DNA from 2 places in the Amycolatopsis sp. NPDC059235 genome. Region 1 is predicted to be linked to the other one. Evidence: riboswitches for the same ligand, from Rfam matches in the RefSeq annotation. Region 1 holds a riboswitch; the other holds the start of a gene.
What was found. Region 1 has a riboswitch for cobalamin ahead of metE (5-methyltetrahydropteroyltriglutamate--homocysteine S-methyltransferase). Riboswitches for the same ligand answer to the same signal wherever they lie in the genome.

Region 1 (3,145 bases):
GACGGGGCCGGTCAGCATGCCTTTCACCGGCCGGTCGGTGCGGCTTTGCGCGTACTGGGTCCATTCGACGGTCATCGGCTTCGGACGGGAGACGTCGCCGAACAGGATCGGCGGGCGGACACAACGGGATCCGTACGATTGGACCCAGCCGAGGGTTGTCGCCGCGAATCCGGTCAGTTGTTCGGCGAAGTACTGGACCATGTCGTTGCGTTCCGGCTCGCCGTGTACCAGGACGTCGAGGCCGAGGTTTTCCTGAAGCCGCACGACCCGCTCGATCTCGGTGCGCATCGCGTCCCGGTACGCCGTGTCGTCGAGTTTGCCTGCGCGGTGTGCCGCTCGGGCTCGGCGGACCTCGCCGGTTTGCGGGAAGGAGCCGATGGTGGTGGTCGGCAGTGGCGGAAGATTGAGTGATTTCTGTTGCGCTGCAGCACGTTCTGCGTATGGGGTGCGGACGGTGTCCTCCGGCCGGAGCGCTGCGACGCGAGCGCGGACGTCGGCGTCGTTGAGCTCCGCAGCGCTGGCTCGATCGGCGACGGCGGCCCGCGCTGGACTGAGGTCGACGTCCTCGCCGTGGAGGGCTCGGCCGAGCAAGACGACCTCGTCCACTTTCTGCCGGGCGAAGGCGAGCCAATTCTTCAGGCGTGGGTTGAGATCTGTCTCCGCTTCGACGTCGTAAGGGACGTGCAGCAGCGAGCACGACGTCGAGATGCTTACGTGAGCTGCGGTGGCCTTCAGCCGCGCTGCGCGGGCCAGTGCGACGCCGGGGTCGGTGCGCCAGACGTTGCGGCCGTCCACTACTCCGGCGAGTACTTCCTTGTCCCGTAACGCGTCTTCGGCGGCCACTTTGTCTACAAAGGACGCGTCGGTCACCAGGTCGACGGCTACTGCTTCGATGGGGGAGCGCGCCAGTATGCCGAGTGCTCGGCCGAGGCTGCCGAAGTATCCGGCTGCCAAGAGCTTCGGCCGGTGTTTTTCCTTTGCCAGCCAGTGATAGGCGCGGGTGAGCGCGTTGAACTCCTGGTTCGTTCGGTCGGCCGCGAAGGCCGGCTCGTCCAACTGGACCCATTCGACGCCCTCGTCGGCCAGCTTGCCGAGCAATTCGGCGTACGCGGGGAGAAGTTCGTCCAGCAGTTCCAGCGGGCTGAATCCGGGCTGGGTCGCCTTGGCCAGCAAGAGAAAGGTGACCGGTCCGACGAGCACCGGACGCGGGGTGATGCCGAGGGCGCGGGCTTCGCGAACCTCGTCGACCGGGGCGGTGCCGGTGAGGGCGAATCGGGAGTCCGGGCCCAGTTCCGGGACGAGGTAGTGGTAGTTGGTGTCGAACCACTTCGTCATTTCCAGTGCGGGGGCGTCCGGGACGCCGCGGGCGGCGGCGAAGTAGGTGTCCAGAGGGGAGAGGCCTAGGCGGGTGAAGCGTTGCGGCAGTGCGCCGAAGAGGGCGGTGGTGTCCAGTACCTGGTCGTAGAGGGAGAAGGTGCTGGAGGGGATTGAGTCCAGGCCTTGGTCGCGCAGGGCGGTCCAGGTTTGCTCGCGCAGCCGTCGGGCGGTGGCCTGGAGTTCTTCCTCGGTGCCGGTGCCTGCCCAGTAGGCCTCGAGTGCCCGTTTCAGTTCCCTGGCCGGGCCGATTCGCGGGTAGCCGAGAATCGTGGTGCCGATGGTGTTCACAGCATGCATCCTCACGTGCTCGCCGGAAGAGCCCGGGCACGCGGAAACGTCGTGCTTCGGTCGGCGCCCTGTCCCGCGAGGCCCGGACTCACGCACGCCGTCGGCGTGCGTGCCATTGGCAGGTATTCGGACTCGTGGGCGTGTCGCTCGTGCCTACCGGCTGTCGCTTCCCGGGCGGGGCGCCCAGTGCTTTACCGCGTTCGCGGTGACAGCTTTCGTTCCCACATACCGCTGCGGGGCAGTCCCGGAATCGCACCGGGTTCCCTGTTGCCTCGTCAGAGCGCGGGTGCGTTCTGACGAACCAGTGGCGTGGGGAAGTTTAGCGGGTTTGGGCAAGGTCCCGGGGTGCGGGAGGGGGTGTCAAGGTGCTCGTCGCCTGGCGGCTTGGCCCCGGTGAGCGCGTTGGCGAGCCAGGCTGAGCTGCTGGTGGAGGGAGCGGCACCGCGTGCGGCTCAGGTTTTCGGCGCATTGTCTGTTGAGACTTCGCTATTGCTCGCTGGATAGCCACAGGGGCTCATTATTCTTCAGTCTCTGCCCGAAAATAGTCATGTACCGGGAGGTCTTCGTAGTCTGACTTGTCACCCGGTCGGCGGTTCCTCGGGTGCGCCAGGGCGGACAAACTGCGGAGTTGTTCTCGGCTCTTGTGCGAGCGGCGGGTCTCGCCCGGAATGCGTGCTGAAAAGCGCAAGCCCTGTGTGGACAGGACGGAGAAGATGTCTGCCGAAAGCAACGTCACGCCGCCTACTCCCGCCGACCTGCTGAGTACGGCGAAGAGGTTGGCTGCCGCGAATGACGAGGACAGTCCGTCCGCTATTCAGTATGTAGAAACCGACCGCAACACGCTCAAGCATATTGACGGAACGCAGCCCGAAGCCAACGATCCGGTGTATTTGATTCAAATGACCGGAAACTTCGTCGGGCACGCCGCCAAGGTGCCTCCGGGAAGCAAGGCTCCCAGGGGAAACGTGCTCACCGTCACGGTGGATGCGAAATCCGGGCACATGCTGGGCTGGTCGATCCTGGCGGAGCCGCACGACCTTGCGACGTTTGGAGTGGTGTCGGCACTGAAGTGACGAAGCGGACTGGCCGCGGCGGCCGGTCTGGTGCCGGGTAAACGAACTCGGCCGCACCCTGGCTGCCCAGGGTGCGGCCGAGTTTCAGCAGTTGCCTCGGGGTGGGATCAGTCCCAGTCGAGGGCCCCGCCGGACTGGTACTCGATGACGCGGGTCTCGAAGAAGTTCTTCTCCTTCTTCAGGTCCATCGCCTCCGACATCCACGGGAACGGGTTTTCGTTCTCGCCGTAGATCGGGGTCAGGCCGATCTGCTGGGCGCGGCGGTCGGTGATGAAGTGCATGTACTGCTCGCACAGGTCAGCCGACAGGCCGAGCATGCCGCGCGGCATGGTGTCGCGGGCGTACTTCACTTCCAGTTCGCACGCGTCCTGCAGCATTCCGCGGATCTCGGCCTGGAATTCCTCGGT
Region 2 (3,145 bases), on a different contig from region 1:
CGAGCTGTCCTCGGCGAAAGTCGCCAGGAACGGGCCGATGCGCTCGGTGTCGCGGCCGATCGGTGCGGTCGCGCGGACGTAGGCCTGAAGGGCGGACATCTCTGGTGGAAGCCTTTCGAGAAAGAAGGAATGCAGCACAAGAACCGGGCAGGGCGAACCCCACGACCGGCGCGCAGGCCGAACAGCTCAGGCCACGCGGCCGGAGTGGGCCGTGGCGGAGCACATAGGCATTCCTTCGTCCGAAACGAACTTCCCGTTCATCGTCTCAGGCCGGGCAAGCGAATAAACGGGCTCAGCGAAGAGCGGCGCGCGCCTGGTCCACGATCCGAGCCAGGTGCACGCCCCGCCGGACATCGCAGGGATGCGTGGTCGTTCCGCACGACACCATCGCGGCGAAATCGTCCAGCAGCGCGGTGTACGCGTCGTTCGCCGTGCCGGTGCGGCCGAGGGTGCGGAAGCCGTGCTCGCCGAAGACCGAGTACTCGACCACCGTCGGCTGCACCGGCAGGCGCAGGCTGAGCGTCGCGGTGCTCGTGATGCCGCCTTCGTGTTCGAGCAGCAGTTGCCACAGGTCCTCGGGACCGCGGTGCGCGGCGAGGACGTCGGTGATCGGGCCGAGGGCGGCGTCGAGCAGGTCGAACGCGTGCGGGCCGATGTCGGCGAGCGCGCCGGCAGCCGGATCCTGCCGCCAGGCCGAGGTCGCGTACTTCCCGGCGAGCAATGCGCCGGACAGCCACCGCACGCTGCCGCCTCGCCAACCGCCAGCAGCGGTGACGCCGTCCAGCCAATCGCGCGTCTGCTGAGCGAACCGCAGCGTCAGCATCACCAGCGACGCGACGCCAGCGGACGTCACGGCGTCGGCGAGACGCTGCGCCGAGGCGAGGTCGGGGGCGATCGGCTTCTCGAGGATCAGGTGCTTGCCCGCCTCCGCGGCCCGGGTCGCCAGCTCGGCCTGCACGGTCGGCGGTACGGCGAACGCGAGCGCGTCGACCTGCTCGAACAGCTCGTCCAGATCGCTGGTCGGCACGGCGTCGTAGGCCTGCGCGAGCGCGGCGGCGGCCTCCGGCCGACGGCTCCACACGGCACTGAGCACGGTCCCTGGATGATCCGCGAGCCCGGGAGCGTGCACCGTGGTGGCCCACGGTCCGGTTCCTACGAGGCCGACGCGCAGCTGGTCCTGTCCCACGCCCGGAAGTGTAGGTGTGGCCGCGGTCGCTTCCAGCGGGGCCTGCGGTGCGTTAACGTCGACAAGTTCTTCGCCACGAACGGGGGAAGCCGGTGAGAATCCGGCGCTGGCCCGCAACCGTGAGCGGCCCCTCGAGGGACCGCGAGCCGGATCGCCCGTCGTGGTCCGATCGATGCGAGGTACATCTGACATGCGATTCGTGCACGCGCGGCACTGGGGGCGAGTCCTCGCCGGCTGCGCTCTTCTCGTCGCCACCGGTTTAGGCGGGGCGTCCTCCGCCTCCGCGACCACGCCCGGCAAGGGCGCCGACGGCTATTGCCAGGACGACAACGGCGTCACGGTAATCGTCGATTTCCAGGGGCTGGGCGGGGAAACCCTCATCCGGTGCGCGCCCGGCAAGCAGGAAAACGGCGTCACCGCCCTGCAGAACGCGGGTTTCGAACTCGCCGGCGCGGGCAAATACGGCCTGGCCGTGATGTGCAAGATCGAGGGCAAGCCCGCTGACCAAGCCTGCACCGGGATGCCGCCGGAGAAGGCGTCGTGGAGCTTCTGGACCGCCACCAACGGCGGCAAATGGGAGTCGGCGCAGGTCGGCGCACAGAGCTGGAAGCCGCCGGCCGGGGCGTTCGAGGGCTGGTCCTTCGCGATCGGCAAGTCCTACACCGAGTATCCGCCGCCGCGCACCGAGCCGGTGCGCAAGGCCGCCGCGCCTGCCCAAGCCCCGGCGTCCACTTCGGACAGTGGATTCCCGTGGGGCCTGGTGATCGGCATCGTGGTCGTCGTGCTGCTCGCGGTGGCCGGGACGGTCGTCGCGGTGCGTCGCAGGCGTGCCGCGGAGTAGTCCGCGGGCGCTCCATCCCGGCGCGTGGTGGGTGTGGGCGCTCGCGCTCGCCGTCGCCGCGAGCCGGACCACGAACCCGGTTCTGCTCGCGCTCGTGATCGCGGTCGCCGGGTTCGTCGTGGTGCTCCGCCGCGGCGACGCGCCGTGGGCGCTGGCGTTCCGGATGTACGCCTGGATCGCCGGGGTGATCCTGGCGTCGCGCGTGCTGTTCCGGATCCTGATCGGCGGCGAGGACGGCGGCCACATCCTGTTCACGCTGCCGACCATCCCGCTGCCGAGCGTCGCCGCCGGCATTCAGCTCCTCGGCCCTACTTCGGCCGAGGAGCTGCTCGGCGGGCTGTACGACGGGCTCCGGCTGGCCACGATCGTGCTCTGCATCGGGGCCGCGAACGCGCTGGCGAACCCGAAACGCCTGCTCAAAGCCGTACCCGGCGCGCTGTATGAGGTTGGTACCGCGGTCACGGTCGCGTTGTCCGTCGCGCCGCAATTGGTCGAGAGCGTGCAACGGGTGCGCCGCGCGCGTCGGCTGCGTTCCGGCAAGACGCGCGGCCTTCGGTTCGTGAAGGGGATTTTCGTGCCCGTGCTCGCCGACGCCATGGACCGATCGCTGCAGCTCGCGTCGGCGATGGATTCCCGCGGCTACGGACGGCGCGCGTATCTCTCGCCACGCGTCCGGATCCTGATCGCGACCTGCGTGCTGGCCGGGCTGGTCGGCGTCGCGGTGGGGGTTTACGGCGTGCTCGACGGGTCCGCTTCGTGGCTCGGCGTGCCGATGCTCATCGCCGGTCTGGTGCTCGCCACCGCCGGATTCGTGCTGGGCGGACGGCAGATCCGGCGAACGACCTACCGGCCCGATCCGTGGCGGCTGCCGGAGACGCTGGTCGCGCTGTGCGGCGTCACGACCGCGGTGCTCGTGCTGATTGCCGACCCGGTGTCGCTCACCACCCCGGCCAGCCCGCTGACCTGGCCGGAGCTGCCGCTGCTGCCGACCGTCGCGGTGCTGATCAGTGTGCTGCCCGCTTGGTTCGCGCCGCGTCCGGCGCTGGTGTCGGAGGTCGCCCGATGATCGAGTTCTCGCACGTCAGCGTCACCTACGACGGGGCGGACCGGCCGGTGCT

Region 2: linked by a shared signal. The riboswitch ahead of ACFXI3_RS11415 (hypothetical protein) and the one ahead of metE (5-methyltetrahydropteroyltriglutamate--homocysteine S-methyltransferase) in region 1 are both predicted to bind cobalamin.

The regions. Positions count from the first base shown of each region.
Region 1 covers NZ_JBHZAG010000048.1:29,458-32,602, forward strand. Annotated here, with positions in the region: gene metE (5-methyltetrahydropteroyltriglutamate--homocysteine S-methyltransferase) at 1-1,674, opposite strand, end outside; cobalamin riboswitch at 1,765-1,986, opposite strand; gene ACFXI3_RS27480 (hypothetical protein) at 2,379-2,738, shown strand; gene ACFXI3_RS27485 (ribonucleotide-diphosphate reductase subunit beta) at 2,846-3,145, opposite strand, start outside.
Region 2 covers NZ_JBHZAG010000012.1:105,939-109,083, reverse strand. Annotated here, with positions in the region: gene ACFXI3_RS11425 (GNAT family N-acetyltransferase) at 1-99, opposite strand, end outside; gene ACFXI3_RS11420 (Gfo/Idh/MocA family protein) at 293-1,186, opposite strand; cobalamin riboswitch at 1,215-1,364, shown strand; gene ACFXI3_RS11415 (hypothetical protein) at 1,377-2,027, shown strand; gene ACFXI3_RS11410 (CbiQ family ECF transporter T component) at 2,014-3,093, shown strand; gene ACFXI3_RS11405 (ABC transporter ATP-binding protein) at 3,090-3,145, shown strand, end outside.